Regions from separate parts of the Leifsonia sp. NPDC058194 genome, predicted to be linked through region 2. Evidence: predicted binding sites of a transcription regulator. Region 2 holds the regulator's gene; each other region holds the start of a gene.
The links. The regulator HrcA, encoded in region 2, represses chaperone genes, less so after heat shock. The targets are predictions, from matches to a motif close to TTNGCACTCGNNNNNNNCGAGTGCNAA.
Positions count from the first base shown of each region.

Region 1: the regulator HrcA is predicted to act here: its motif matches at 8,018-8,044, upstream of groES (co-chaperone GroES).
Region 3: the regulator HrcA is predicted to act here: its motif matches at 1,900-1,926, upstream of groL (chaperonin GroEL).

Region 1 is NZ_JBHVVL010000004.1:204,957-215,110, forward strand. Features, by position in the region: gene glmS (glutamine--fructose-6-phosphate transaminase (isomerizing)) at 1-1,759, shown strand, start outside; gene ACFVU2_RS15910 (holo-ACP synthase) at 1,776-2,132, shown strand; gene alr (alanine racemase) at 2,129-3,244, shown strand; gene tsaE (tRNA (adenosine(37)-N6)-threonylcarbamoyltransferase complex ATPase subunit type 1 TsaE) at 3,241-3,777, shown strand; gene tsaB (tRNA (adenosine(37)-N6)-threonylcarbamoyltransferase complex dimerization subunit type 1 TsaB) at 3,787-4,407, shown strand; gene rimI (ribosomal protein S18-alanine N-acetyltransferase) at 4,404-4,889, shown strand; gene tsaD (tRNA (adenosine(37)-N6)-threonylcarbamoyltransferase complex transferase subunit TsaD) at 4,886-5,956, shown strand; gene ACFVU2_RS15940 (hypothetical protein) at 6,075-6,797, shown strand; gene ACFVU2_RS15945 (SAM-dependent methyltransferase) at 6,813-8,000, opposite strand; gene groES (co-chaperone GroES) at 8,137-8,433, shown strand; gene rarD (EamA family transporter RarD) at 8,522-9,448, shown strand; gene ACFVU2_RS15960 (Lrp/AsnC family transcriptional regulator) at 9,453-10,154, shown strand, end outside.
Region 2 is NZ_JBHVVL010000002.1:486,684-496,837, forward strand. Features, by position in the region: gene ACFVU2_RS09065 (amidohydrolase) at 1-191, shown strand, start outside; gene lepA (translation elongation factor 4) at 256-2,109, shown strand; gene ACFVU2_RS09075 (dihydrofolate reductase family protein) at 2,128-2,745, opposite strand; gene ACFVU2_RS09080 (DUF1990 family protein) at 2,865-3,512, shown strand; gene hemW (radical SAM family heme chaperone HemW) at 3,512-4,741, shown strand; gene ACFVU2_RS09090 (DUF4870 domain-containing protein) at 4,751-5,131, opposite strand; gene ACFVU2_RS09095 (DUF4870 domain-containing protein) at 5,258-5,767, opposite strand; gene hrcA (heat-inducible transcriptional repressor HrcA) at 5,942-6,961, shown strand; gene dnaJ (molecular chaperone DnaJ) at 6,994-8,112, shown strand; gene ACFVU2_RS09110 (16S rRNA (uracil(1498)-N(3))-methyltransferase) at 8,117-8,845, shown strand; gene ACFVU2_RS09115 (histidine triad nucleotide-binding protein) at 8,864-9,226, shown strand; gene ACFVU2_RS09120 (PhoH family protein) at 9,234-10,154, shown strand, end outside.
Region 3 is NZ_JBHVVL010000004.1:397,316-407,469, reverse strand. Features, by position in the region: gene ACFVU2_RS16850 (hypothetical protein) at 1-25, opposite strand, end outside; gene groL (chaperonin GroEL) at 237-1,856, opposite strand; gene ACFVU2_RS16840 (cold-shock protein) at 2,085-2,288, opposite strand; gene ACFVU2_RS16835 (LytR C-terminal domain-containing protein) at 2,474-3,022, opposite strand; gene ACFVU2_RS16830 (DUF3263 domain-containing protein) at 3,045-3,338, opposite strand; gene msrB (peptide-methionine (R)-S-oxide reductase MsrB) at 3,522-3,926, shown strand; gene ACFVU2_RS16820 (nitroreductase family protein) at 3,923-4,474, shown strand; gene ACFVU2_RS16815 (DMT family transporter) at 4,458-5,408, opposite strand; gene ACFVU2_RS16810 (hypothetical protein) at 5,442-5,579, opposite strand; gene ACFVU2_RS16805 (dihydrolipoamide acetyltransferase family protein) at 5,589-6,938, opposite strand; gene ACFVU2_RS16800 (alpha-ketoacid dehydrogenase subunit beta) at 6,935-7,966, opposite strand; gene pdhA (pyruvate dehydrogenase (acetyl-transferring) E1 component subunit alpha) at 7,963-9,039, opposite strand; gene ACFVU2_RS16790 (Lrp/AsnC family transcriptional regulator) at 9,167-9,595, shown strand; gene ACFVU2_RS16785 (low temperature requirement protein A) at 9,592-10,154, shown strand, end outside.

The DNA of each region.
Region 1 (10,154 bases), on a different contig from region 2:
CGCCGGCATCGCCGTGATCGGTCCGGACGGACGTCTCGGCACCGCGAAGAAGGCGGGCAAGCTCGCTGCTCTGACCGGCGAGCTGGAGGCCAACCCCATCCCCAACGGGAGCACCGGGATCGGGCACACCCGCTGGGCGACCCACGGCGGACCGACCGATCGGAACGCGCACCCGCACCTCGGCGACGACGGCAAGCTCGCCGTCATCCACAACGGCATCATCGAGAACTTCGCGACGCTCAAGGACGAGCTGCTCGCCGACGGTTTCGAGTTCGAGTCCGAGACGGACACCGAGGTGGCCGCCGTGCTGCTCGGCCGCGAGTACCGCACCACCGGCGACCTCGGAGAGGCGTTCCAGCGCGTCGTCTCGCGGCTCGAGGGCGCCTTCACCCTCCTCGCCCTCCACAAGGACCAGCCGCACGTCGTCGTCGGCGCGCGCCGCAACTCCCCGCTGGTGATCGGCCTCGGCGAGGGCGAGAACTTCCTCGGCTCCGACGTCGCGGCCTTCGTCGAGCACACCCGCCGCGCGATGGCGATCGGGCAGGACCAGATCGTGACCATCACGCCCGACGCCGTCACCGTCACCGACTTCGCCGGCGCACCGGTGGAGGTCGAGCCCTTCGAGGTCGCCTGGGACGCCTCCGCGGCCGAGAAGGGCGGCTGGTCGTCGTTCATGGCGAAGGAGATCGCCGAGGAGCCCGACGCCGTGGCGAACACCCTGCGGGGCCGGGTCGCGGACGGCGAGGTGCACATCCCGGAGCTCGAGGCCCTGGGCGATGCGTTCTTCACCGGCATCGACCGGATCACGGTCGTCGCCTGCGGCACCGCGGCGTACGCAGGCCTCGTCGGTTCGTACGCGATCGAGAAGTGGGCGCGCGTTCCCGTCACGGTCGAGCTCAGCCACGAGTTCCGCTACCGCGAGCCGGTCATCACGGACGGCGCGCTCGTGATCTCGATCAGCCAGTCCGGCGAGACGATGGACACCCTCATGGCCGTGAAGTACGCCCGTGATGCAGGGGCCAAGGCGATCTCGGTCTGCAACACGCAGGGTGCGACCATCCCGCGCGAGTCCGATGCCGCGCTGTACACGCACGCCGGCCCGGAGGTCGCCGTCGCCTCGACGAAGGCGTTCGTGGCGCAGATCACCGCCCTGTACCTCTTCGGACTGCACCTGGCCCGCGTGCGCGGTACCCTCTCGGACGCGCAGCAGCGCGACGCGGTGGAGGAGCTGGCCGCCGTCCCCGAGAAGATCGCCGCCGTGCTGGAGTCGCACGAGACCATCGCCCAGCTGGCCCGCTGGATGTCGGACACCCGATCGGTGCTGTTCCTCGGCCGTCATGTCGGCTACCCGATCGCGCTCGAAGGCGCGCTCAAGCTCAAGGAGCTCGCGTACATCCACGCCGAAGGGTTCGCCGCCGGCGAGCTGAAGCACGGCCCGATCGCCCTGATCGAGCCGGGTCAGCCGGTCTTCGTGGTCGTGCCCAGCCCGCGCTGGTCGGACGAGCTGCACAAGAAGGTCGTCTCGAACATCCAGGAGATCCGCGCGCGCGGCGCCCGCGTGATCGCGATCGCCGAGGCGGGCGACGCTGCCGTCCTGCCGTTCGCCGACGAGGTCATCCGCATCCCGCTGGCCGCGCCGCTCTTCGAGCCGCTGCTCGCCGTCGTGCCGCTGCAGATCTTCGCGATGGAGCTGTCGGCCGCCAAGGGCCTGGACGTCGACCAGCCGCGCAACCTCGCCAAGTCCGTCACCGTCGAGTAGCAGAAGGCGTCGCGACGTGATCGCTGGCATCGGCGTCGACGTGGTGGACCTGGCGCGGTTCGCCCGGTCGCTGGAGCGGACGCCGAAGCTGCGCGAGCGGCTCTTCACCGCGGCCGAGCGCGGCCTGCCGGTGCATTCGCTCGCAGCGCGCTTCGCGGCGAAGGAGGCGCTGATCAAGGCGCTGGGAGGCTCCGAGGGCGTGCGCTGGCACGACATGGAGATCGTCCCCGATGAGGAGAGGAACCCGGGTTTTGTGCTGCACAACGTGGTCGAACGTCAGGTGCGCGAGCGCGGCATCGCGCACATCCACGTCTCGATGTCGCACGACGCCGGGATCGCGACCGCGTTCGTGATAGCGGAGACCGCCCCGTGAGCGCCTTCCGCGAGCTCGAGGTCGATCTGGATGCGCTCGCCTCCAACGTCGAGCGGATGCGCGCCCTCGTCGGCACGCCGCACGTCATGGCCGTCGTCAAGGCGAACGCCTACGGCCATGGCGCCGTCGCTGCGGCGCGCGCCGCGCTGGCGGGCGGCGCCGACTGGCTGGGCGTCGCCGACCTCGACGAGGCGATGCAGCTGCGCCGGGCCGGCATCGACGCTCCGGTGCTGGCCTGGCTGCACTCCCCGGACGAGGACTTCCGGCTGGCGGCCGAGGCCGGCGTGGACGTCGGGATCTCCTCCCTGGCGCAGCTGGAGGCCGCGGCCCGTGCGGCACGCACCGTCACGCCGCTCGCCGTGCACATCAAGGTCGAGACCGGGTTGAGCCGCAACGGCGTCGCCGAGGAGGACTGGGATACGGTCTTCGGCCGGGCCCGTGAGCTCCAGGACGACGGGACGATCCGCGTCCGCGGCATCTTCAGCCATCTCTCCAACGCGTCGGACGACGACGATCGCGCGGCGATCGAGGTCTTCGAACGCGGGCTCGCCCGTGCAGCGTCGGCCGGTATCGAGCCCGAGTTGCGGCACATCGCGGCCAGCGCCGCCGCCATCGCGCTCCCCGAGTCGCGCTACGACCTGGTGCGGCTCGGCCTGTCGATCTACGGGCTCTCGCCGTACGGCGCCGATTCCGCGCGCGAGATCGGCCTGCGCCCGGTCATGACCGTCCGTGGTCGTGTCGCAGCCGTGCGCCGCGTACCCGCGGGCAAGGGCGTCTCGTACGACTACACGTACCGCACCGATCGGGAGACCACTCTGGCGCTCGTGCCGCTCGGGTACGCGGAAGGCGTTCCGCGGAGCGCCTCGAATACGGCGCCCGTCTCGATCGGGGGCCGCACCTTCCGCATCTCCGGTCGGGTGGCGATGGACCAGTTCGTGGTCGACGTCGGCGACCACGAGGTGGCCGTGGGCGACGAAGTCGTGCTCTTCGGGGATCCCGACTCCGGGGTCCCGTCGGCGTACGACTGGGCCGAAGCGTGCGGGACGATCAGCTGGGAGATCGTGACCCGGCTCGACGGACGCGTGGAGCGGACGTTCCGAGGGGAACGATGAGCGGCATGCCACCCCTCGTGCCGCCGATCACGCGGACCGTCGCCACGCGGGAGGACATGCACGTCTTGGGAGTCGAGCTGGCCGCGATCCTGCGCCCGGGCGACCTCCTGGTGCTGTCCGGACCGCTCGGTGCGGGCAAGACCACTCTCACCCGGGGGATCGGCGAGGGTCTCGGCGTCCGCGGACCGGTCACGAGCCCGACCTTCGTCCTGGCGCGCACCCACCCGAGCCTGGTCGGCGGCGCCCCACTCGTCCACGTGGACGCCTACCGTCTGTCGAGCGCGCTCGAGCTCGACGACCTCGACATCGACTACGCCCGCTCGGTCGTCGTCGTGGAGTGGGGCAGCGGGATGCTCGACGGCGTCGCCGAATCCTGGCTGGAGGTCGCGATCGAGCGTCCGACGGGGGCGGACGCGTCCGCCGGAGCCGACCTGGGGAGCGGCGACGAACACGACGACGAGCTCGACGCGGACGAGCCCCGCACCGTCGCGATCACGGGCTTCGGGCCGCGCTGGACGGCTCGACCCGCCTAGGCTGGAGACATGCTTCTCGCCATCGACACCTCCTCCGGGACGAGCGTCGCCGTGGTCGACCGGGACGCCGGTGTGCTGTCCGAGGTCGTCGAGGCCGACACGATGCGCCACGCCGAGGTGATCGGGACGCTCATCCGCGAAGCCCTCGACCTCGCGGGGGTCCCGGTGTCCGCGCTCTCGGGCGTCGTCGCGGGCATGGGCCCGGGGCCGTTCACCGGACTCCGCGTCGGCATCGCCGCGGCGAAGGCCTTCGCGATCGGTGCCGGGCGGCCGCTCGTCCCCGTGGTCAGCCACGACGCGATCGCCGCCGGGCACTATCGCACGGGGGCCGGAGGGCCGCTTCTCGTGGTGACCGACGCGCGCCGGCGCGAGCGCTACTGGACGGCGTACTCCGGCATCGATGAGCTGGGTCTGCCGATCAGGTCGGACGGACCCGGTCTCGGCCGGCCGGACGAGCTCCCGCATCCGGGGATCGCTCGTGTCGACGCGACGGTGGTCGATGCCGGGCTGCTCGGGATGATCGCCGAGATCCGTTTCGCCAACAAGCGTCCGTTCGACCCGGACGAGCCCCTCTATCTGCGTTCTCCCGATGTGACGCTGTCGGCCGGCCCGAAGCGGGTGACCGCGTGACCGCCTGGGAGTTCCGGCGCGCTGCGGACGCCGACGTGCCGGCGATCATGGAGCTCGAGCACGCCCTGTTCGTCAACGACGCCTGGTCCGAGCGGTCGATGCGCTCCGAGGTCACCGGCCAGCACGGTTACTACCTCGTCGCCTTCCCTCCGGGCGAGCCGGAGAGGATCGATGCCTACGCCGGTCTCCTCGCGCCGCAGGGCGCGGGCGAGGGCGACATCCAGACCATCGCGGTCGCGCCGCATGCACGCAGGCAGGGGCTCGCGCGCGCACTCATGAACGCGCTCATCGGGGAGGCCCGCTCGCGCGGGGCGCGCGAGATCTTCCTCGAAGTGCGTGCGGACAACCCGGGTGCGCAGGCCCTGTACGTCTCCCTCGGCTTCGAGGAGATCGGCGTGCGTCCCCACTACTACCAGCCGGACGGAGTCGATGCCATCGTGATGCGGCTGACCGTCCCGACCCCGGAGACGACGATCGCATGAACCGCGACGAACCCCTGGTCCTCGGTATCGAGACGTCCTGCGACGAGACGGGTGTCGGGATCGTGCGTGGCACCACCCTGCTCGCGAACACGATCGCCTCCTCGATGGAGGAGCATGCGCGGTACGGCGGCGTCGTGCCCGAGGTCGCCGCGAGGGCGCACCTGGAGGCCCTCGCCCCGACCCTGCGCACCGCGGTCGCCGACGCGGGGATCGACCTGTCGGACGTGGACGCGATCGCCGTGACCAGCGGACCCGGCCTCTCCGGCGCCCTGATGGTGGGGGTCGGTGCTGCGAAGGCGCTCGCGGTCTCCCTCGGCAAGCCGCTCTACGCCGTCAACCACCTGGTGGGCCACGTCGGCGCCGACCTCCTCGACGCGTCGGGAGGCCCGGGCCACCCCGTGGAGCTGCCGACGATCGCCCTCCTCGTCTCGGGCGGTCACACGTCGCTGCTCCTCGTGCGCGATCTCGTCTCCGACGTGGAGCTGCTCGGCGAGACGATCGACGATGCGGCCGGGGAGGCGTTCGACAAGGTCGCGCGAGTGCTGGGCCTGCCCTACCCCGGCGGCCCGCAGATCGACCGGGTGGCCGTCGACGGCGATCCGCGGGCGATCCGATTCCCGCGCGGGCTGACGAAGCCGAAGGATCTGGAGCGTCATCGCTACGACTTCTCGTTCTCGGGGCTGAAGACGGCGGTGGCCCGCTGGGTCGAGCAGAGGCAGGACGCCGGCGAGGAGGTGCCCGTCGCCGACGTCGCCGCCTCCTTCCGCGAGGCCGTGGTGGACGTGCTGCTGACGAAGGCGGTCGCCGCGTGCCGCGACCACGACGTGCCGCGGCTGCTGCTCGGCGGCGGAGTCGTCGCGAACGCGCGCGTGCGCCAGCTGGCCGCCGAACGCACGCGCGATGCAGGAATCGAGCTGCGCATCCCGGCGCTGTCGCTCTGCACCGACAACGGCGCGATGATCGCGGCCCTCGGCGCGCAGCTGGTGATGGCGGGGCACGAGCCCAGCGAGCTCACCTTCGCCGCCGATTCGACGCTTCCCGTCACCGAGATCCAGGTGGCCCGCTAGCCGCCGACCGCTGTGTCGTCGCGGGCGCTGCGTCGTTGACACCCCGCAGCGGCGCTGGGACGATGGGATGGCCCAGGGAGTTCCCAGAAACTCCCGTAGCTAGAAGGAGATGCGGAACATGACCGATCCGAACGCGCCCGCCGGCCCCACGGACCCCGACGCCCAGAACGGAGCGGTCCCGCCCGCGGAGCCCGTCGTCCCGGCCGCGCAGGAGCCCGCTGCGCCCCCTGTTCCCCCCGCCGCTCCGGCTCCTGCCGCTCCCGCCGCTCCGGCGCCCGACGCCGGCGCCGTGCCGCCGGTGGCGCCTCCCGCGCCGCCCGCCGCTCCCGTCTACGGCCAGCAGCCTCCTGCGCCCTACGGCCAGCAGCCCCAGGCTCCGTACGGCCAGCAGCCGCAGGCGCCCTACGGTCAGCAGCCGCAGGCGCCGTACGGTCAGCAGCCGCAGGCGCCGTACGGTCAGCAGCCGCAGGCGCCGTACGGCCAGGCTCCCTACGGCCAGCAGCCCGCGGCGCCGGGATACGGCGCGCCCGCCTACGGTCAGCCGGCGCCGGGGTACGCGCAGCCGTACGCGGCTCCCGCCAAGTCGCCGATCCTGAGCATCCTGTCCCTCATCGGCGGCATCCTGGGCATCGTGCTCAACATCGCCTGGGGCGTCGGCGTGCTGTTCGGCATCGCGGCCGTCGTCCTCGGATTCCTCGGGCGCAGCAAGGAGCCGCAGGCGAAGGGCTTCTGGCTCACCGGACTCATCCTCGGCTTCGTGAGCATCGCGATCGCCATCATCGTGTGGATCGGCCTGGCGATTCTGTTCGCGAGCTTCAGCGCCAGCTACAACACGTACTGACGTTCCCCGGCGGCCTCAGAGCCGCTCGGCCAGCAGCGCGGTGTGCCGGCCGGCGATCCTGGTGAGGATCAGGGTCGCCGACCGGTGCCCGCTGAGCGCGAGGCGCTTGCGGAGCGCGGCAGGGTCCACGTCGACGCCGCGCTTCTTGATCTCCAGAGTCCCGATGCCGCGTTCCCGCAGCGCGCGCTTCAGGTCGCGTTCGCCGTACGGCAGCGCCTCGAGCACGCGGAAGCCCGACGCGAAGGGCGTCTCGACGGCGGTGTCCGCTGTGATGTATGCGATCCCATCCGCGACCATGCGGCCCCCGAGTCCGCGGGCGAGATCTCCGATCAGGCGGGCGCGGATGACCGCGCCGTCCGGTTCGTAGACGAATTCGCCGAGCTCGCCCGTCTCGGCGTCCTCGCTGTCGGCGTCGGCCGTCAGCTCGTGCGACTCGTCGCCGCGGAGCACGAGGGCCGCACGGCGCACGCCCGGTCGTGCCAGGGCGCCGAACCACAGGCCGAGCTCGACCACCTGGCCGTCCGACGAGATCCACTGGGCCTCGGCGGTGGACGGGATGAGGTCCCGGTCGAACCCGGGACCGAGCTTCAGGCCGACCGATCTTCCCGTCGCGATCTCGTAGGCGAAGCCGAGCGACGGCGTGTAGTCGTCGGGGTCCGTGAGCCGTTCCGTCTGCGCGTGCCCGGCCGTGCGGCGGGCCGGATCGAGGAAGACCCCGTCGACGTTGCGGAGGTCGGTCTGCTCGGCGCGGCCGTGGACCACCTCTGCGGTGGGGAACGGGGCGAGGTTGTACGCGGCGATCGCAGCGGTGACCTCGTCGGCCTCGACCGCGGTGACCTCGAGGTCGATCGCGGCGAACGCCAGCGCATCGCCGCCGATCCCGCAGCCGAGGTCGGCGACGCGGGTCAGGCCTGCGTTCCGGAAGCGGCCGGCGTGCCGTGCGGCGACGGCCAGCCGGGTCGCCTGCTCGAGGCCGGCCTCCGTGAAGAGCATCCGGGAGGCGAAATCGCCGAACTTGGCCACGGCCTTGCGGCGGAGCTTCGACTGGGTCAGGACGGCGGCGACGAGGCCGGGGGAGTGCCCCTTCTTGCGCAGATCGGCGACGAGGCGCACGATGTCCTTCTCGGTCCGATACGGGGGCAGGGAATCGAGCAGCCGGAGCCCTTCCGGGCTCAGCAGTTCGACGAATTCGGACCGTTCCATGACCCTCACGCTACCTCTTGGCACTCACGTTGCGGGACTGCTAACGCACCCTCTAGACTCTCGTTAGCACTCGCAGTGCGAGGCTGCTAACTCACGTCTTCTGTCAAGACACCGTTCGTCAAGGAAAGGGGTCAACGTGTCGGTCTCCATCAAGCCGCTCGAGGATCGCATCGTCATCAAGCAGGTCGAGGCTGAGCAGACCACTGCGTCCGGTCTGGTCATCCCCGACACCGCCAAGGAGAAGCCGCAGGAGGGCGAGGTCGTCGCCGTGGGCCCCGGCCGCATCGACGACAACGGCAACCGCATCCCGCTCGACGTCGCCGTCGGCGACAAGGTCATCTACTCCAAGTACGGTGGCACCGAGGTCAAGTTCGGCGGCGAGGACCTCCTCGTCCTCTCGGCCCGCGACGTGCTCGCGGTCGTCGTCCGCTGACGCACCCCGCTTCACTTTCGGCCCGGTCGCCTGATGGCGACCGGGCCGAAAGTCTTTTACGTCGCACCCAGTGGCTAGAGTCGGTCGGGTGGCACCCCATCCCCCCTCGACCGACCAGCGCTCTTCCGGGCTGATCTTCGCCCTCTCCGCGCATGTGCTGTGGGGAGTGCTCACCCTCTACTTCATCGCGCTGGCTCCGACCACGGCGTGGGAGATCGTCGCCTGGCGGGTCGTGTTCTCGCTGGTGTTCTGCGCCGTGCTGCTGACAGTCACCCGGGCCTGGCGTCCCTTCGTCGGCCTGCTCCGCACGCCGCGTGTCCTGTTCACGATGGCGCTCGCCGGAGCGCTGATCTACGTCAACTGGCAGACGTACGTGCTCGCCACCGTCACCGGCCATGTCGTCGAGGCGGCCCTGGGTTACTTCATCAACCCCATCGTGACGATCCTGCTGGGAGTGCTGGTGCAACGGGAGCGCCTGCGTCCCGCCCAGTGGGTCGCGGTGGGCCTGAGCGCCGTGGCCGTGATCGTGCTGGCGGTCGGGTACGGCGCCTTCCCGTGGATCGCGCTCGTGCTGGCCTTCTCGTTCGGGTTCTACGGGCTCATCAAGAAGCGGGTCGGCCCCACCGTCGACGCCGTCTCCGGCCTCACCCTCGAAACCATGTGGCTCACGCCCGTCGCCGTCGTCCAGCTCGTCGTCGTCGGCATGACGACCGGGATCACCCTCGGCGAGTACGGGGTGTGGCACACGGTCGCGCTCGCCGGAGCGGGAGTGGTCACCGCGGTGCCGCTGCTGTTCTTCGCCGCGGCGTCGCGCCGGCTGCCGCTGGTCTACATGGGGTTCGTGCAGTACATCACCCCGCTCATCCAGTTCCTGGTCGGCGTGTTCGTGCTCCACGAGGCCATGCCGCCCGAGCGCTGGCTCGGGTTCGGGATCGTCTGGCTCGCACTGATCGTGCTCAGTACCGACATGATCGCCTCAGCGCGCGCCACGCGGCGGGATGCGCGGCTAGCGTAGGGCCGTGGCCATCTCCACCGACTTCGACGAACTCGACTCCCGTATCGCGGCGGCGCTCCAAGCGAACGGCCGGGCGAGCTGGGGGCTCATCGCCAAGGTGCTCGACGCACCCGTCCGCACGATCGCGCGCCGCGGTCAGCGGCTGCTCGACGGCGGAGCCGTGCGCGTCTCGACCTACCTGGACACCACGATGGTGGGGGATGCGCGACCGCTCGTCATCCAGATCGGGACGCGGCCCGGCCACGCCCTGGCCGTCGCGCGTGCGCTCGCCTCCCGCCCGGACGCGTCGAGCGTCTCGGTGCTCGAGAGCGGCGCGGATGTGATCTGCCAGCTCATGCCGCGCACCCCGGAGGACAGCGCCCGATTGGTCGTCGAGGACCTCCCCGAGCTCGACCACCTCGTGTCGGTGCGGGTCGGCACGGTGCTCAAGTTCTTCCGATCCGGGTTCGACTGGACGGCCATCCCGCTGCCTCCCGCCGTGCTCGCGCAGCTGCGCAACGGCGACGAGGAGGTGCCGCGAGCCAGTGGCCGGGTGACCCTCTCGGCCGACGACGACCGTCTCGTGGCCGTCCTGGCGGAGGACGGCCGGGCCACGGCCAGCGATGTCGCCGAGCGGATCGGCGTCACGCCGCCGACCGTGAAGCGTCGGCTGGATGCGCTGCTCGCAGCTGGGGTGCTGCATGTGCGCACGGAGATCAGCCCTGCT
Region 2 (10,154 bases):
CGGCGTTCCTGGGGCTGGACAAGCGCGTCGGTGCGCTGGCTCCGGGACGCGACGGCGATGTGGTCGTCTGGTCCGGCGACCCGCTCGACGTGACCTCCCGCGCCGAGCGCGTCTTCATCGAGGGGACCGAGGTCTACCGCTGGGAGGACGGCGCCGGTCGCGTCGTCGAGCGCTCGGAGCGCTTCGCCTGACGCGTGCGAGGCCGGACCCGGTGGTTCGGAGGCGTCCGGTCGTTCATGGGAGAATGGCGGCACGATGTCACCACGAGCTTTGACGGCCCTCGAGCCCGCCGCCACCGACCCCGCGTCCCTGCGCAACTTCTGCATCATCGCGCACATCGACCACGGCAAGTCCACCCTGGCCGACCGCATGCTGCAGATCACCGGCGTGGTCGCCGAGCGGGACATGCGCGCCCAGTACCTGGACCGCATGGACATCGAGCGTGAGCGCGGCATCACGATCAAGAGCCAGGCGGTGCGCATGCCCTGGGCGCACGAGGGCTCGACCTTCGCGCTCAACATGATCGACACGCCCGGGCACGTCGACTTCACGTACGAGGTGTCCCGGTCCCTGGCCGCCTGCGAGGGCGCCATCCTGCTGGTCGACGCCGCCCAGGGCATCGAGGCGCAGACGCTCGCGAACCTCTATCTGGCGCTCGAGAACGATCTGACGATCATCCCGGTGCTCAACAAGATCGACCTCCCCGCCGCCGATCCCGAGAAGTACGCCGCCGAACTGGCGAGCCTCATCGGCGGCCGCCCCGAGGACGTGCTGCGCGTGTCCGGCAAGACCGGGATGGGCGTCGACGCCCTCCTCGACCGCGTCGTGCAGGAGATCCCGGCCCCCGTCGGAATCGCGGACGCGCCCGCGCGCGCCATGATCTTCGACTCCGTCTACGACAGCTACCGCGGCGTGGTGACGTACGTGCGCATGGTGGACGGCAAGCTCTCCCCGCGCGAGCGCGTGCAGATGATGTCGACCAAGGCCACCCACGAGATCCTGGAGATCGGCGTCTCCTCTCCCGAACCCACCCCGTCGAAGGGCCTGGGCGTCGGCGAGGTCGGCTACCTGATCACCGGCGTGAAGGATGTGCGCCAGTCCAAGGTCGGCGACACGATCACGACGGCTGCGAAGCCGGCGACCGTCGCGCTGCCCGGCTACACCGAGCCCAAGCCGATGGTATTCTCGGGTCTCTACCCGCTCGACGGCAGCGACTACCCGGAGCTGCGCGAGGCCCTCGACAAGCTGAAGCTCTCCGACGCGGCACTCGTCTACGAGCCCGAGACCTCGGTCGCTCTCGGCTTCGGGTTCCGCTGCGGCTTCCTCGGCCTCCTGCACCTGGAGATCATCACCGAGCGCCTGTCGCGCGAGTTCGGCCTCGACCTGATCACGACCGCGCCGAGCGTGGTCTACGAGGTCACCACCGAGGACAAGAAGGTCATCACGGTCACCAACCCGAGCGAGTTCCCGGGCGGCAAGATCGACAAGGTGGAGGAGCCGATCGTCAAGGCGGCGATCCTCGCACCGAAGGACTACGTCGGCGTCATCATGGAGCTCTGCCAGAGCCGTCGCGGCACGCTGCTCGGCATGGAGTACCTCGGTGAGGACCGGGTGGAGATCCGCTACACGATGCCCCTCGGCGAGATCGTCTTCGACTTCTTCGACAACCTGAAGAGCCGCACCGCCGGTTACGCGTCGCTCGACTACGAGCCCGCGGGAGAGCAGGAGGCCGACCTCGTCAAGGTCGACATCCTGCTGCAGGGCGAGGCCGTCGACGCCTTCAGCGCGATCGTCCACCGCGACAAGGCCTACGCGTACGGCACGATGATGGCCGGCCGTCTGCGCGAGCTCATCCCGCGCCAGCAGTTCGAGGTGCCCATCCAGGCCGCCATCGGCGCCCGCATCATCGCGCGCGAGAACATCCGTGCGATGCGCAAGGACGTGCTCGCCAAGTGCTACGGCGGCGACATCACCCGCAAGCGCAAGCTCCTCGAGAAGCAGAAGGAGGGCAAGAAGCGCATGAAGATGGTCGGCCGCGTCGAGGTCCCCCAGGAGGCGTTCATCGCCGCGCTCTCGGGCGACACCGAGACCAAGGACGCCAAGAAGTAGACGCCCGGGACGCCAGCGTCAGCCTGCGTCGTTGCGCCGATAGGTGTTGATCTGGACCCCGGACGCCAGGGTCTTCGTCTCCGCCAGCGAGAGCGTGGTGCGGGGGAATCCGTCCGGGAACAGCTTCTTGCCCGTGCCGAGCACGATCGGGTAGACCATCAGGCGGTATTCGTCGACCAGGTCGTGGGCGCCGAGTGTCTTGATGAGGCCGGCGCTGCCCCAGACGCGGATCTCGCCGCCCGGCTGCTCACGCAGGGCGGCGACCGCTCCCGCGACGTCGTCGCCCAGCAGCTGCGAGTTCTTCCAGCCGAGCTCGGTGAGCGTGCGCGAGGCGACGTACTTCGGCACCCGGTTGTAGCGACGGGTGAACTCGCCCTGCAGTCCGGGCGCGTCCTCGGGCCACACGCCCCACGCCTGCGCCCAGATCTCGTAGGTGCGGCGGCCGAGCAGCAGCGCCTCGGTCCGTTGCTCCCACTCCAGGATGACGTTGTCGTCCTGGTCGCTGCCGTGCTCGCGATCGAAGTCCATCTGCCAGCCTCCGTACGGGAAGCCGCGCTCGTCGTCCTCGGTCGATCCTCCCGGCGCCTGGATGACGCCGTCCAGGGTGATGAACTCCTGCACCACGATGCTGCTCATGCGATCCTCCTCGATGGCCTGTCGCACCAGTGTCGTCCCGGGTCGCGGATGGCGCCAGGCCCCGTGACGATCCGGGTCCCGGTTCGCGCTGCCGGGCGGATTGGCGGAGGATAGACCTCATGCGTCGCTCCACCTTCACCGATCAGCCCGTCACGTACGGCGCCGTCGGCGGAACGCAGGCCCCCGACCTGCTCTACTACCCACCGAAGGGCTACCGGCCGCTGCAGAAGAAGATGCGGCTCGGTTCCGGCGAGGAGCGGTTCGAGACCGCCGCCTCCGCCCTGATGACGTGGGGCGTGCAGCGCGGGAGCGGCATCCTCGTCACCGATGTCGCCGAGGGCACGGGCGTGCAGTACGAGGGCATCGAGTACGACGTCGACGGCTCGCCGAAGGGCATGCGCGAGCACCGCCCCGACGAGGACGTCTTCGCCGACGACGGCTCGCCCTTCATCCGCAACGGGATGACCGCCGTCATGAAGGTGCCGTTCGGCCCGTTCAAGGTGTCCGCGCCGATCCGCGTCGTCTACGTCATCGACGAGCCGGACCGGAAGGGGTTCGCGTACGGCACCCTGCACGGGCACCCGGAGAGCGGCGAGGAGGCGTTCATCGTCGAGCTGCGCGAGGACGGCACGGTCTGGTTCGTGCTGCGCTCGTTCTCGCGGCCGTCGACCGGGTTCTACCGGCTCGTGTCGCCCGTACTGCGAGTGATGCAGAACCGGATCACCGCGAAGTACCTGCGTTCGCTCCTGCCGGCGCGGTCCGCCTGATGCCGAGCGCCCTCCCGCTCGGCGATCCCGCACCCGCCGACGGCGTCCTTCCCGTGTCGGCGCGCGAGGGCACGTCCGAGCGCGACTTCGGGGTCTACCTGCACGTGCCGTTCTGCCGGGTGCGCTGCGGCTATTGCGACTTCAACACCTACACGGCGACCGAGCTGCGGGGCGTGAGCCAGTCGGACTACGCAGGGCACGCGGTCGCGGAGGTCGCTTTCGCCGCTCACGCGCTGGAGAGGAGCGGACTGCCGCACCGGGAGGTCTCGACCGTCTTCCTGGGCGGCGGCACGCCCACGCTGCTTCCGCCGGACGACCTCGGGGCGATGCTCGGCGCGGTGCGCGACGCGTGGGGTCTCGCGCCCGGCGCGGAGGTCACCACGGAGGCGAACCCCGACTCGGTCGACGCCGGCGACCTGCGTCGGCTGGCCGATGCCGGCTTCACGCGGGTCTCCTTCGGGATGCAGTCCGCGGTGCCGCACGTGCTCGCGACGCTGGAGCGGACCCACGATCCCGAGCGCATCCCCCTGGTCGTCGACTGGGCGCGCGACGCCGGCCTCCAGGTGAGCCTCGATCTGATCTACGGCACGCCGGGGGAGTCGCTCGCCGATTGGGAGCGGAGCCTCGACACCGCCCTCGCCTGCGCACCGGACCACCTGTCGGCGTACTCGCTGATCGTCGAGGGCGGCACGAAGCTGGCGCGCCAGATCAAGAGCGGTCAGGTGCCGGAGCCCGACGAGGACCTCCAGGCGGACATGTACGAGCTCGCCGACGCGCGACTCGCCACGGCCGGCTACGACTGGTACGAGGTCAGCAACTGGTCCCGCGACGACGCCCACCGGTCCCGTCACAACCTCTCCTACTGGCTCGGCCACGACTGGTGGGGAATCGGCCCGGGCGCCCACAGCCACGTGGGCGGCGTGCGCTGGTGGAACGTGAAGCATCCCGCCGCCTACGCCCAGCGCGTGCTCGCGGGAGAGTCCCCGGCCGCAGGCCGCGAGACCCTGGACGCCGAGACCCGGCGGGTCGAACGCGTACTGCTGCTCACCCGCATCCGGGAGGGCATTCGCACGGCCGAGCTCTCCGCCGAGGGCCGCCGGGAGATCGCGGGACTCATCGCCGATGGCCTGATCGACGGAAAAGCCGCCCTCGCCGGATCGGTGACCCTGACCCTGCGAGGACGGCTTCTGGCGGACGCCGTCGTGAGACGGCTGCTCGCCGAGGTGTGATCGGGAGCGTCAGCTCACGAACTTGATGGCGATCGGGTACGTGTAGTACTGACCCTGGTTGGCCTTCAGCGCGGCGATGATGCTGAACACGATGTTCACGACGAACACGGCGAGCAGGATGATCAGGCCGATGCCGACGAAGCTGGTGATCCAGCCGATCGCGTAGGCGATGAAGAGCGTGATCTGGAAGTTGAGCGCCGTCGCGGTGTGCGAGCGGACGAACGGCCCCCGATCCTTGAGGACGAGGTAGCCGATGAGCGCGGGGATCCAGTTGAACAGGATCCCTCCGATGTGGACGAGGGTCGCCCAGAGCTTCTCGTCGGCGGGGCTCAACTGCTGAGAAGCGCCTCCGTACGGCTGCTGAGGCGGCGGTGGGGGCGTTGCGGACATGGAGTCTCCTTGCAAAGAGCCCGGGCGCGCCGGGCTGATCGACGGACGATTACCCAGACAGCCTAGGGCCGGAGACCCGAATCTGAGAAGACGCCGAGAGCGTTCCGGCCCCGCTCATCCGGTGCGCTACTTGATGAAGCGGAAGTTCACCGGGTAGCGGTAGGAGCCGCCGCTGTTCACCTTCACGAACCCGAGGATCGAGAACACCAGGTTCACGATGTAGAGCACCCACGGGATGAGCAGCCCGAACAGCAGGTAGCCGATGCCGACCGTGAAGGTCCCGATGATGATCCCGAGGATCTGCGAGGCGACCCACGCGATGATCCAGGTGATCTGCCAGTTCAGCGCCTCCTTGGCCTCCACGTTCGTCTTCGGCCCGCGGTCCTTGAACACGAGCCAGATGATCAGGGACGGGAGGACCCAGAGGATGCCGCCGAGGTGCGCGAACGACGCCCACTGCTTGTCCTGGGTCGCGTCCAGTGGCGCGGCGGGCGCGGCGTACGGCTGCTGGGGCGCGCCGGCGGGCTGGGCTCCGTAGGCGCCGGGCGGCGGTCCCGCCGGCTGCTGCGGGGGCACGTACGGCTGCTGCGGAGGGACGCCGTCGGCCGGGTCCACAGGCTGGTTCGGATCGGACATCGTGTTGCCCTTTCGTGATCGGATGCGACGGAGTCGACCCGTTGCGTTCACGGTACCGCTGACGGTGCGCGCGGACAATAACTCGTGTCCGCCGATCGCGCGATATGATTAGCACTCAGGAACGCTGAGTGCTAAGTGTTTTGCCGGAGCGAACAGGGTGAACGGGAGGGTCGGATGGTCTCGGAGCGCAGCCTCGAGGTCCTGCGGGTGATCGTCCAGGACTATGTCGCCTCCCGCGAGCCCGTCGGCTCGAAGAGCATCGTCGAACGCCACTCGTTCGGCGTGTCGGCCGCGACCATCCGCAACGACATGGCTCTCCTCGAGGAGGAGGAGCTCATCGCGGCTCCGCACACGTCCTCCGGCCGGGTTCCGACCGACAAGGGCTACCGGCTCTTCGTCGACCACCTCTCCGAGATGCGGCCGCTCACACCGGCCCAGCGCACCGCCATCGAGGCGTTCCTGGGCGAGTCGATCGACCTGGACGACGTGCTCGCACGCACGGTGCGCCTGCTGTCCCAGCTGACCAACCAGGTCGCGCTCGTGCAGTACCCGTCGGTGTCGCGCTCGCGCATCCGGCACATCGAGCTCGTCTCGCTGGCCCCGCACCGTCTCCTGAGCGTGCTCATCACGGACTCCGGGGCGGTCGAGCAGCGCGTGATCGAGCTCGGCGCCGAGCTGACCGACCCCGAGATCGCCGAGATCCGCGGGGCGATCAACGGAGCGGCGGCGGGGCTGTCGCTTCCCGACGCGACCGCCCGGCTGCGCCAGCTGCCCGATGCCCTCACCGAGCGCACCCGCGAGCTGGTCTCGCCGGTGGCGAGCGCCCTTCTGGACCAGATCGCGGCCAACCGGCAGGAGCGGCTCGTGATGGCCGGTGCGGCCAACCTGGTCCGCACCGAGACCGACTTCCCCGGCACGATCACCCCCGTCCTGGAGGCGATCGAGGAGCAGGTGGTGCTGTTGCGCCTCTTCGACGAGATGGCGCACGACCAGCACGGCGTCGCCGTCAGCATCGGCCGGGAGAACGCCGTCCTCGGGCTGAGCGAAGCCTCCATCCTGTCGAGCGGCTACAGCGCCGCCGGCTCCGACGTGGCCCGCATCGGCCTCCTCGGCCCCCTCCGCATGGACTACTCGGGCAACATGGCCGCGGTCCGCGCGGTCGCCCGCTACCTCTCGCGCCTCCTCGGCGACTAGAAACACGACAAACGACAAGGAACGCACCTTACGTGGCCGACCACTACGAAGTCCTGGGCGTTGAGCGCAACGCCACCCCCGACGAGATCAAGAAGGCGTACCGCCGGCTCGCGCGCGAGCTGCACCCGGACGTGAACCCGAGCTCCGAGGCGCAGGAGCGCTTCAAGCTCGTCACGCACGCGTACGACGTGCTCAGCGACCCCCAGCAGCGCCAGCAGTACGATCTCGGCGGTTCGACCGGGTTCGGCGGAGGCGGAGGAGGCCAGGGCGACTTCGCCGGGTTCGGCGACATCTTCGAGACCTTCTTCGGGGGAGGCGGGGGAGCCTCCCGCGGGCCCCGCTCCCGCCGCGAACGCGGACAGGACGCCCTGCTGCGCGTGGAGATCGACCTCGACGAGGTCGTCTTCGGCACCCACCGCGAGCTCGAGGTCGACACGGCCGTGGTCTGCGAGACCTGCAACGGATCGTGCTGCCAGCCGGGCACCGCACCGGTGACGTGCGACATCTGCCACGGGACCGGCAGCATCCAGCGCTCCGTCCGCTCGCTGCTCGGCAACGTGATGACGTCGAGCCCGTGCGGCAGCTGCCGCGGGTACGGCACCGTCATCGCCACCCCGTGCGTGACCTGCCAGGGCCAGGGGCGCGTCCGCGCCCGCCGCACGGTGCCGGTCGACATCCCCGCGGGCGTCGACACCGGGCTCCGCCTGCAGATGCCGGGCAGCGGCGAGGCCGGCCCCGCCGGCGGCCCTAACGGCGACCTCTACCTCGAGATCAAGGTGAAGCACCACGACGTCTTCAGCCGCGACGGCGACGACCTGCTCTGCACCCTCGAGGTGTCGATGGTGGATGCGATCCTCGGCACGACCGCGTCGGTGAAGGCCCTCGACGGCGACATCAGACTCGAGCTGAAGGCCGGCACGCAGAGCGCCGACATCGTGACCGTGAAGGACCGCGGCATCACCCACCTGCGCGGCAGCGGCCGCGGAGACCTCCGGGTGGGCATCCAGGTCGTCACGCCGACGAAGCTCGACCACAAGGAGAAGGAGCTCATCAAGAAGTTCGCGGCGACCCACCACTCGGTGGAGCCCTCGCTCGCGCGCTTCCAGCAGGGGCTCTTCGCCAAGCTCCGCGACCGGTTCCTGAACTTCTGATCCGATGAGCTCGCTCTATCTCCGCGAGGACCTCGACGCGGCCGAGCCCGGCTCCCGGCTGACCCTGACCGGCTCCGAGGCCAAGCACGCCGCGACCGTGAACCGGACCCGCCCCGGCCAGACCGTGCTGATCGGCAACGGCCGCGGGCTGGTCGCCTCCGGCGAGGTGCTGGTCGCGACCGGCGCAGAGCTGACGATCGAGGTGGCGTCCGTCGAGCACGCCGAGCAGCCCAGCCCGCGCATCACGCTCGTGCAGGCGCTGGCCAAGGGCGACCGGGATGAGCTGGCCGTCCAGGCGGCGACCGAGCTGGGCGTCGACCGGGTCGTCCCGTGGTCCGCGTCGCGCTCCGTCTCCCGGTGGGAGGGCGCGAAGGTCGCCAAGGGGCGCGAGCGCTGGTCCGCGATCGTGCGGGAGGCCGCGAAGCAGTCGATCCGCGCGTGGGTGCCGGAGGTGGGCGAGCTGGCGATGACGGCGCATGTCGCCGGCCTCGCCTCGGCGTCCGACGTGCTGGTGCTCGAGCCGACCGGGGACTCCGCCCTGACGGCGTTCGTGCCGGGGGACCGGGACATCGTGCTCGTCGTCGGTCCGGAAGGCGGCATCGCGCCGGCCGAGCTGGAGGCGCTCCGGGCTGCCGGGGCGCGCATCCTGCGCCTGGGCGGCACGGTGCTCCGCACCTCCACCGCCGGCCCCGCCGCCCTCGCCGTGCTGAACGCCGCCCTCGGTCGGTGGTAGCCGAATAGGATGGATGCCATGGAAAGCGCACAGCCCTCGATCTTCTCGCGCATCGTCGCGGGCGAGATCCCGGCCGACATCGTCTACGACGGCGAGCGCATCATCGCGTTCCGCGACATCGCGCCCAAGGCGCCGGTGCACCTGCTCGTGGTCCCCAAGACCGAGCAGTACCGCGACGTGACCGAGCTCGCGGCCGGGGACCCGGCCCTGCTCGCCGAGATCGTCGCGGTCGCGAAGCGCCTGGCGGCCGAGGCGGGCGGCGATTTCCGATTGGTCTTCAACACGGGTGCAGGGGCGGGACAGACCGTCTTCCACGTCCACGCCCACGTACTGAGCGCCGGCCCCGGCGGGTCGCTCGAGGAAGGAAGCCTTGCCGACTAGCGAACCGATGCCCGAGGCGGGCGCCGCGTCGAACGGGGCCGCCGAGGCGCGTCTGCATGTCGACGGCGTCCAGATGGTCCGTCTGCTCGGACCGCAGGACCGCCTGCTGACCACGCTGGAGCGGCAGTACCCCCTCGTCAGCGTGCACGTGCGCGGCAACGAGATCACCCTGAGCGGCGACGCGACGCAGGTCGAGGCCGCGCGCAGGCTGCTGGAGGAGCTGCTGCAGCTGGTGCGCAACGGCCAGGACATCAGCCCGGCCGAGGTCACCACGTCGGCGAAGATCCTCGACACCGACACGAACCTGAACCTGGCGGACGTGCTCGGCCAGGCGATCCTGACGGCGCGTGGCAAGGCGATCCGCCCGAAGACACTGGGGCAGAAGAAGTACGTCGACGCCATCGACGAGAGCACGATCGTGTTCGGCATCGGCCCCGCGGGAACGGGCAAGACGTACCTGGCGATGGCGAAGGCGGTGCAGGCCCTGCAGCGCAAGGAGGTCAGCCGCATCATCCTGACGCGCCCGGCGGTCGAGGCGGGCGAGCGGCTCGGGTATCTGCCCGGCACGCTCACCGACAAGATCGACCCGTACCTGCGTCCGCTGTACGACGCCCTCAACGAGATGATGGATCCGGAGCTGGTACCGAAGCTGCTCGCGGCGGGAACGATCGAGGTCGCCCCGCTGGCGTACATGCGCGGGCGCACCCTCAACGACTCGTTCATCATCCTCGACGAGGCGCAGAACACGACGCCCGAGCAGATGAAGATGTTCCTCACCCGCCTGGGGTTCGGCTCGCAGATGGTCGTCACCGGCGACATCACGCAGGTCGACCTCCCGAACGCCGCGAGCGGCCTGCGGCTCGTGACCCGGGTGCTCAAGGACATCGACGACATTCACTTCGCCCAGCTCACGAGCGACGACGTCGTG
Region 3 (10,154 bases), on a different contig from region 2:
TGGACAGACGATGTGAGCGCACCATTCCTCCGCGTCCCGCCCGCCCGGCCTTGGCCGATGCTGGCGCATTCCCGATGCGGCACATGCTGCATCCCCCTGCCGAGAAGACTATCCGGTGGCAGCCGCGGCACACTCCCACCGCGCATAACGGTGGCGTATCGAAACGACGAGAGGGCGCCTCCCGTGCGGGAGACGCCCTCTCGTTCAGTGCGTGAGAAGACTCGACGCGGCAGGACTCAGAAGTCCATGCCGCCGGTCGGGTCGCCGACCGGAGCCGGGTTCTTCTCGGGCTTGTCGGCGACGACGGCCTCGGTGGTGAGGAACAGGCCGGCGATCGACGCCGCGTTCTGCAGCGCCGAGCGGGTGACCTTCACCGGGTCGTTGATGCCCGAAGCGAGCATGTCGACGTACTCGCCGGTCGCGGCGTTGAGGCCGTGTCCGACCGGGAGGTTGCGGACCTTCTCGACGACGACGCCGGCCTCGAGGCCCGCGTTGATCGCGATCTGCTTCAGCGGCGCCTCGATGGCGACCTTGACGATGTTCGCACCGGTCGCCTCGTCACCGACGAGCTCCAGCTTCTCGAAGGCGAGCTTGCCTGCCTGGATGAGCGCGACGCCACCTCCGGCGACGATGCCCTCCTCGACGGCGGCCTTCGCGTTGCGGACGGCGTCCTCGATGCGGTGCTTGCGCTCCTTGAGCTCGACCTCGGTGGCCGCGCCCGCCTTGATGACGGCGACGCCGCCCGCGAGCTTGGCGAGGCGCTCCTGCAGCTTCTCACGGTCGTAGTCGCTGTCGGTCGCGTCGATCTCGTTGCGGATCTGGGCCACGCGGCCGGCGATCTGCTCCGGGTCGCCCGCGCCCTCGACGATGGTGGTCTCGTCCTTGGTGATGACGACCTTGCGGGCCTGACCGAGCAGGTCGAGGGTGACGTTCTCGAGCTTGAGGCCGACCTCCTCGGAGATGACCTGGCCGCCGGTGAGGATCGCGATGTCCTGCAGCATGGCCTTGCGACGGTCGCCGAAGCCCGGAGCCTTGACGGCGACGGACTTGAAGATGCCGCGGATCTTGTTGACGATCAGGGTCGCGAGGGCCTCGCCGTCGACATCCTCAGCGATGATGAGGAGCTGCTTGTTGGCCTGGATGACCTTGTCGACGATGGGGAGCAGATCCTTGATCGAGGAGACCTTCTGGTTGACGATCAGGATGTACGGGTCCTCGAAGACCGCCTCCTGGCGGTCCTGGTCGGTGACGAAGTACTGCGACAGGTAGCCCTTGTCGAAGCGCATGCCCTCGGTCAGCTCGAGTTCGGTGCCGAAGGTGTTCGACTCCTCGACGGTGACGACGCCCTCCTTGCCGACCTTGTCGATCGCCTCGGCGATGATGTCGCCGATGGTGGTGTCGCCGGCGGAGATGGACGCGGTGGCGGCGATCTCCTCCTTGGTCTCGACCTCCTTGGCGCTGGAGATGAGCTCCTCGGTGACGGCCTTGACGGCCTTCTCGATGCCCCGCTTGAGGGTGATCGGGTCGGCGCCGGCGGCCACGTTGCGGAGGCCCTCCTTGACGAGCGCCTGAGCGAGGACGGTCGCGGTGGTGGTTCCGTCACCGGCGACGTCGTCGGTCTTCTTGGCGACCTCCTTGACGAGCTCCGCGCCGATCTTCTCGTACGGGTCGTCGAGCTCGATCTCCTTCGCGATGGAGACACCGTCGTTCGTGATGGTGGGGGCGCCCCACTTCTTCTCGAGGACGACGTTGCGGCCGCGCGGGCCGAGGGTCACCTTGACCGTGTCGGCCAGGATGTTCAGGCCGCGCTCGAGGCCGCGGCGCGCGTCCTCGTTGAAAGCAATGATCTTTGCCATGTGTTTCTCGTCCCTCCCGGACGTCTGCGAAAGATTCCGTCTGTTAGCACTCGATCAGATGGAGTGCTAAAGCGATTCTGGCACTCGCTGCGGTGGAGTGCAAGACGAGGCAGGAGCCGCGTCACGGTGGATGCGGCGGCGAGACGAGTGTGCGCGGGGCGTCGATGCCCCGCGCACAGGAGAGCGCCGCCCCACGGGGCGGCGCTCCACTCGTCGAATCGCTGGGTTCTAGGCCAGGCGCACCGACTCGGCCTGGGGACCCTTGTTCCCCGAACCGACCTCGAACACGACCTGCTGGCCCTCCTCGAGGACCTTGTACCCGGACATGTCGATGGCGGAGTAGTGAACGAAGACGTCCTGCCCCCCATCATCGACGGTGATGAATCCGTAGCCCTTTTCAGCGTTGAACCACTTCACGGTTCCGTTCGCCATGCATTACTCCCATTGCTGTGTCGCGGGCGCGGTCCAGCGCCGCGCGTTGGACCGATAATAATGCGTGGAATACGGGTGATTGCCAGCTTTTTTGCGAAACCGTTACGAATTCCGCCGAAAGTTAAACACGCCGGAAACAAAGGGATTCCGCGGGCCGTGACCGGGCCCGCGACCCCGGGACGGCGTCAGCCGGCGTAGTCGGAGCCGATGACGACCGTGATGTCGGCACCCGTGTCTGCGAAATCCTGAGTGTTCTGGATGGTCGCACCGGGCAGCGACTGGGCGACGCCGAGGGCCGCCGCCTCCTTGGCCGGGTCGGAGTAGTAGACGACCGTCTTCGCCAGATCGGTCATGTCGGCGTTGGCCACCGCACCGACCTTCCAGCCGGCCGCCGTCAGCACGTCGCCGACCTTGCCGCCGAGGCCCGCCGTCGCGGTGCCGTTGAGCACGTTCACGGTCAGGCTGGGATCCACGGTGGGAACGATCGTGGGGGTCGGCGTCGGCGTCGGCGTGGGCGTCGCGGACCCCGAGGAGGTCGAGCCGGTGAACGAGATGGACCCGTTCACGAGCGACAGGCCGAAGATCCCGGCCCCGACGAGCACGACGACCGCGAGTGCGGCCCAGCCGACGGCGATCCAGCCGCGGCCACGGGGTCGTGGGGCACGGTGCGCGCCGACGCGCTGGATGTCGCCCGGGATCTCGTCGAACCGGTCGCGGGGGAACTTCTCTGCCATCTTGGGGTGGTTTCCTCGTAGGTCAGTCGTCGGAGGGGAGCGCCCTGGTCCGACGTGCGGCCTGCCGCGTCTCGCGGAGCCGGAGCAGCCGCTTGACGAGCATCGGGTCGTGCGTGAGAGCGGCCGGACGATCGATCAGGGCTCCGAGGAGCTGATAGTACCGTGCGGCGGAAAGGCCGAACTCCTCGCGGATGGCCTGCTCCTTGGCGCCGGCGTGCCGCCACCATTGGCGTTCGAAGGCGAGGATCGCGGTGTCTCGTTCGCTCAGGCCGGACCGCTGGGGCTCTGACCCGTGGTGCTCTGCAGCCTCGGCCACGCGCGTGCCGCCTTCCCTCGAACCGCCGCCTTCCGTTGAACGCTCGCCGCTCATCCTAGGCGGGAGGTCCTGTGTGTTGGCCGTTTGGCCGCGGCAGGTCGCGGTTGAAACAGGGAACAGGAGGCGTACTCCGCCCGTTTAGGGTGTAGTCAGACCACCGAACCCCGCATGGAGGCACCGCACATGGATTACCAGGTCTCGAAGACCGACGACCAGTGGCGCGAGGAGCTGAGCGACGAGCAGTACGCCGTGCTGCGCGAAGCCGGCACCGAACGACCGTGGACGGGCGAGCTGCTCGACGAGGAGCGCGCCGGCCTGTACACCTGTGCGGCGTGCAACGCGGAGCTGTTCAAGTCGGGCACCAAGTTCGACAGCGGCTGCGGCTGGCCGAGCTTCTACGAGTCGGTGCGCCCGGAGGCCGTGCAGCTGCTCGAGGACGACAGCCTCGGCATGGTGCGCACCGAGGTGCGCTGCGCGAACTGCGGTTCGCACCTGGGGCACGTCTTCCCCGACGGTCTCGGAACGCCGACCGGCGACCGTTACTGCATGAACTCGGTCTCGCTGAACTTCGCGCCGGACGCCGGATGAGCGACCTCCCCGCCCGGGTCGGCGCGCGCCGGTCGTACTCCCGGGTGACCGACGCCGCGCCGACGCACGAGGAGCTGCTGCCCCTCGTCGCCGCCGCGGGGCGGGTCGCCGACCACAGCGCACTGCACCCGTGGCGCGTGATCGAGCTGCGCGGCGACGCCCGGCTGCGCCTGGGTCGCGCGTTCGCGAAGGACGCGAAGGCCCGCGGGTCGGAGGCCGAGAAGCTCACGACCAAGCCCCTGCGCGCCCCGCTGCTGCTGGCGATCGTCGCCGACCGCAAGAAGAGCAGCAAGGTGCCCGGCTGGGAGCAGGACGCCGTCGCCTCGGGCGTCGCGCACATCCTGAGTCTGCTGTTGCACGATGCGGGCTGGGGCGTCATCTGGCGCACCGGCCACCAGACGCGCGTCAAGGCGGTGCATCAGATGCACGGGCTGACGAAGAACGAGCGTCTGCTCGGCTGGCTGTATGTGGGCGGGATCCCGGACGGGAGCAAGGAAGGGCACCGCAAGCCGCTGGCCGCGGAGCGCTACCTCAGCGTTCTCGACTGAGCGAGCCCCACCGCACGCTCGCGACGCCCACGGCGACGATGGCGAGCAGCGTTCCGCCGATCGTCGAGAACGGCACCGGCTCCGACGACGTCGGCGCGAGCAGATCGAGCAGCAGGGCCGTCAGGAGCTGACCGGCGACGGTCGCCAGGCCGAGCAGCAGCACGCCCGTGATGCGCACGAGCAGGGCGGCGCCCGCGATGAACACGCAGCCGATCGCCCCGCCGAAGTAGAGCCAGGGCTCGGCCGGCAGCGGCTTCGGCAGCCCGGCGAGCGACCAGTGGACGAGCATCAGCACCACCAGCACGGTGGTGCCGACGACGAAGTTGATGAAGGTCGCGGTCAGGGCGCTCTCGGCGACGACGCGGACCTGGCCGTTGACGGCCTGCTGCCAGCCCATCCCGAGCCCGGCGATCAGCGGCAGGATCATCATCCACACCGGGACGCTGCCGCCGAACTGCGCGGAGACGGCCCACGTGACCGCGAGCAGAGCGATGACCGCGCCGGCGACGCGAGCCGGGGTGAGCGGGCGGCGTCCGCCGGGGCCCAGGCCGATCCGGTCGAGGACCAGGCCGCTCACCGTCTGGCCGGCGACGACCGAGACGGTGAAGAGCGCGACCCCGAGGACCGCCGCGGTGAGACCCTGCGAGAGCACGAGGAACGAGCCCGCCGCGCCGCCGCAGACGTACCACCAGCGCAGCTCGCCGCCGCGTAATGCGTCGCGGACCCGGCGGAGGCCCCGCCGGCCGGCAGGGGCGACCGCCAGTGCGACCAGCAGGATCACGAGGCCGGAACCGAAGGAGATCGCGGCGGCGGTGAAGCCGTCGTCGAGCCGCCGGCCGAGCTCACCGTTGATGCGGGACTGGAGGGCGACTCCGGCACCGCAGACCATCGCGATGAGGAGCGCCAGCCAGAGGGGGAAGGTACGGGGGGTCACTCCCCCAACCCTATCGCCGCCCGTGATCGCCGATCAGGGGGCGGGCGCTTCGCCGTCCGTGGGCTCCGGGTGAGGGAGCCAGTCGATGTTCTCTTCGGGCGCCACCAGCTTCTCGACGGAGAGGTCGTAGTCCTCGCCGTCCTCCTTCGCGGGGTTCTTCTCGTCGGTCATGCGCTCAGCCTATGCCCGGCCCGCGCCGCCGGCCGGAGGCGTGTCGGCCAGCACCCCGAGCGGCGACTCGATCGCGTCGGCGATCTCGCGCAGGAAGCCGGCGGCCACGCCGCCGTCCGTCACGCGGTGGTCGAAGACGAGCGAGAGCTGGGCGATGCGGCGCGGGACGACCGCGCCGTCGACGACCCAGGGCCGCTCCAGCACGCGCCCGATGCCGAGGATGGCGACCTCGGGGTGGTTGATGATCGCCGCGCTGCCGTCGACGCCGAGGCTGCCGTAGTTGTTGATGGTGAAGGTGGATCCGGTCAGCTCGGCCGGGGCGAGGGCTCCGTCGCGCGCGGCCCGGGCGACGCGGTCGAACTCGGCGTCCAGCCCGCGCACCGAGAGCAGGTCGGCACGGCGGATCGCCGGGACGACGAGCCCGCGCGGGGTGTCGACGGCGACGCCGAGGTTCACTCCGTCGAAGGTCTGCAGGCCGGCACCGTCGGCGGTCACGCGCCCGGCGAGCTCCGGATGCCGCGCGAGGGCGGCGAGGGCGAAGCGGGCGACGAAGGAGAGCAGGGACGGGGTGCGGCCGTCGAACTGCAGGCGGCGACGTCCGTTCCAGAGGTCGGTGGCATCCACGTCGACCCACACCGTCGCCTCGGGGATCTCGCCACGGCTGCGCGTCATCGTCTCGGCGACGGTGCGGCGGAACCGGGAGAACGGTTCGGTGGAGCGCACGAGGAGGCCGGTGCGCGCGTCGGCGTCGCCCTCGCCTGCGGCCGGTTCGCGGTCGGCCGGTTCGCGGTCGAGGCGTTCGCGGTCGGGCCGGGCGAAGGCCGCTTCGACGTCGGCGCGGGTGACGACACCGCCGTCCCCCGAGGCGTGGACCGTCGCGAGGTCGACGCCGTGGCTGCGGGCGAGGGACCGGACCACCGGGGACACGACGGGGACGATGCGCGCGACCTCCGGCGCGGGTGCGGCTGCGGGAGGCGCCTGGAGGGAGACCGCGCGGGCCCGGCGACCCGTGGTGGTCACGTCCGTGGTGCCATAACCGACGAGCACCTGGCCCGAGCCGCCCGCGGACGCGACGGGCTCGGCGGATACGGCCGGCTCGGCGGATGCGGCCGGTACGCCGGCCTCCTCCACCTCCAGCAGCGGCGCACCCACCGCGATCGTCTCGCCCTCCTCGCCGTGCAAGGCGGCGACGACGCCCGCGAAGGGCGACGGCACCTCCACGACGGACTTGGCGGTCTCGACCTCGGCGATGGGCTGATCGATCACGACCGCATCGCCGCGCGCGACCAGCCAGCGGACAAGCTCGGCGTCGGCGAGACCCTCGCCGAGGTCGGGCAGGGCGAAGACGCGTGCGGTCATGCGTCCTCCCACTGGAGCGTGTCGATCGCGTCCAGGACCCGATCCACACCCGGCAGGTAATAGGACTCCAGCTTGGGCGGGGCGAACGGGGTGTCGAACCCGGTCACCCGGCGCACGGGCGCGAGCAGATGGTGGAAGCAGCGCTCCGAGACCCGCGCCGCGATCTCGCTCGCCATGCTGGCGAAGCCCGGCGCCTCGGCGATCACGACGGCGCGGCCGGAGGCGCGCACGGCCGCACAGACCGTCTCGTCGTCGAACGGCACGAGGCTGCGCAGGTCGACGACGCCGACGCTGCGCCCCTGCTCGGCGGCGGCCTCCGCCGCGGCGAGCGCGACCGGGACGGACGGCCCGTAGGCGAGGAGGGTGGCGTCCGTGCCCGCACGTGCGATGCGGGCGCGCCCGATCTCCGGGAGCGGCGCGGAGGTGTCGACGGGTCCGGTCCCCCAGTACAGCTTCTTCGGCTCGAGGAACACGACGGGATCGGGCAGGCGGATGGCGGCGCGCAGCAGCCCGTAGGCGTCCTGCGGGGTGGCGGGCGAGACGACGGTGAGCCCGGGCGTGTGCGCGTAGTACGCCTCGGAGGAGTCGGAGTGGTGCTCGACTCCCCCGATGCCGCCCGCGTAGGGGATGCGGATGACCATCGGCAGGCGGATGCGCCCGCGGGTGCGGTTGCCCATCTTGGCGACGTGGTCGACGATCTGCTCGAAGGCGGGGTAGGCGAACGCGTCGAACTGCATCTCGACGACGGGGCGCATCCCGTTCATGGCCATCCCGACCGCGGTGCCGACGATGCCGGCCTCGGCGAGCGGGGTGTCGAAGCAGCGGTTCTCGCCGAAGCGGGCCGTGAGACCGTCGGTGATGCGGAACACGCCGCCGAGCGGGCCGACGTCCTCCCCGAAGACCAGGACGGCGGGATCGGCGGCCAGTTCGTCGGCGAGGGCGCGGTTCAGTGCCTGCGCCATGCTCAGCGTCAGGACCTCGGGCTCGCCCGCGGCGCGTTCGGCGGGCGCGTCGTGCATGAGGGTCATCGGGCGGCCTCCTCGGCGGCGAGCTGCTGCGCCTGCTCGCGCAGCTGCGGGGTGGGCGTGGCGTAGACGTGGGCGAAGAGGTCTTCGGGATGCGGCTCCGCCTCCGCGACCAGCTGCCCGCGGACCTTGGCAGCGACGCTCTCGGCGTGGGCGTGCGCTTCGGCGTCGTCCCCGTCGCTCAACCGGCCCTGGTCGCGCAACCAGGTGCGCAGCCGCAGCAACGGGTCGCGCGCGAGCCACGGCTCCACCTCGTCCGCGGTGCGATAGCGGGTGGCGTCGTCGGCGTTGGTGTGCGGCTTGACGCGGTAGGTGACGGCCTCGACGAGGGTCGGGCCGCCACCTTCGCGCGCTTCGTCGACGGCTTCGCCCAGGAGGGACAGGAGGGCGGCGAGGTCGTTGCCGTCGACACGGCGGCCGCGCATCCCGTAGCCGATCCCCTTGTGAGCGAGGCTCGGCGCCGCCGTCTGCCTGCGCAGCGGCACGGAGATCGCGTACCCGTTGTTCTGCACGAGGAAGACGACGGGGAGGTGGAACACGGCGGCGAAGTTGAGCGCCTCGTGGAAGTCGCCCTCGCTGGTCGCGCCGTCGCCGCACAGGGCGAGCACGACGGTGTCCTCGCCGCGCAGGCGCGCCGCATGCGCGAACCCGACGGCGTGGAGCAGCTGGGTCGCGAGCGGTGTGGCCTGCGGTGCGACGTTGTGCTCGCGCGGATCGTAGCCGGAATGCCAGTCGCCGCGCAGCATCAGCAGCACGTCGAACGGATCGACCCCGCGAGTGATCACGGCGACGGTGTCGCGGTAGGTCGGGAACAGCCAGTCCTGTTCGTCGAGCACGAGGGCGGCCGCGACCTCGGCGGCCTCCTGCCCGTACGACGAGGGGTAGACCGCGAGCTTGCCCTGGCGGACGAGCGCGTCGGCCTGCTCGTTGAGGCGACGGCCCAGCACGAGACGCCGGTAGCCGTCGAGCAGGCGGTCGGCGGACGGGAACGGGTAGTGCTCGTGCGGGTGGCCCGAGCCCTCCTCGTCGATGAGCCTCAGCGGGGTGTCGCCGGGCAGCAGATCATCCGAGTGCATCGTTTCTCCTTCGAAAGACGTCGCTCACTCTCAGGATGACTTCACTGGACCCGCTGCGCCACCGATCCCCCATCATCGAGACGAACAGTGCCGCCGATGGGATGTTCGTGGCAGGATGTCTCCCACCATGGACGACATCGACGTACGCATCCTGGACGCTCTGCGCCGCGACGGCCGCGCCTCCATCACCGCGGTGGCCGAGTCCGCCCACGTGTCGCGGGCCAACGCCTACGCCCGCGTGGCCCGGCTGGTCGACGAGGGCGTGATCACGGGCTTCACCGCCAAGCTCGACCCCCGCAAGTCGGGCCGGGCGTCCTCCGCCTACGTGACGCTGCGGGTCGACCAGTCGGAATGGCACGATCTGCGGGACACGCTCGGGCGCATCCCGGAGGTCGAGCACTTCGCGCTGGTGGGCGGCGACTTCGACGTGATCCTGCTGGTGCGGGCACGCGACAACGAGGACCTGCGGCGGGTGATCCTCGAGGAGCTGACGAGCATCCCGTCGGTGCGCGACACCAAGACCTCGCTCGTGTTCGAGGACCACGATCTGCGATGAGGGCGCCGCTCTTCGCCGGGGACCGCGACCCGTCGCGCGTCCACTGGATGGAGCTGTTCTTCGATCTGATCTTCGTCGCGCTGGTCGGCCAGCTCGCCCACGGCCTGCACGCGCATCCGTCGTTCGCAGCGCTCGGGATCTTCGTGGCGCTGTTCGCCTCGGTGTGGTGGTCGTGGGTCAACCTGACGTTCACCGTGAACGTCTCCCCCGACCTCACCCGGCGCGGGCTGTCCGCGGTGATGCTGACGGCGATGCTCGCCGTCGGTGCGCTGGCCGTCGCCGCTCCGGAGGCGGTCGGCGACCGGGCGTGGCTGTTCGCGGCGGGGAACGCCGGTCTGCGCCTCCTGCTGCTCGGGATGTGGGTGCGGGTCGCGTGGGGCAACGGCGTCGCCTCCCGGGTGCGGATCCTCGCCTACAACGGAGCGACTGCACTGCTGTGGCTGGTCTCGATCGCGCTGCCGCACCCGATCGACTACGCGGTGTGGGCGTTCGCCGTGGTGCTGGAGATCGTGCTCATGACGAGCACGGCGCGGCTCTGGAGCGGCAGCGCCTTCTCCCG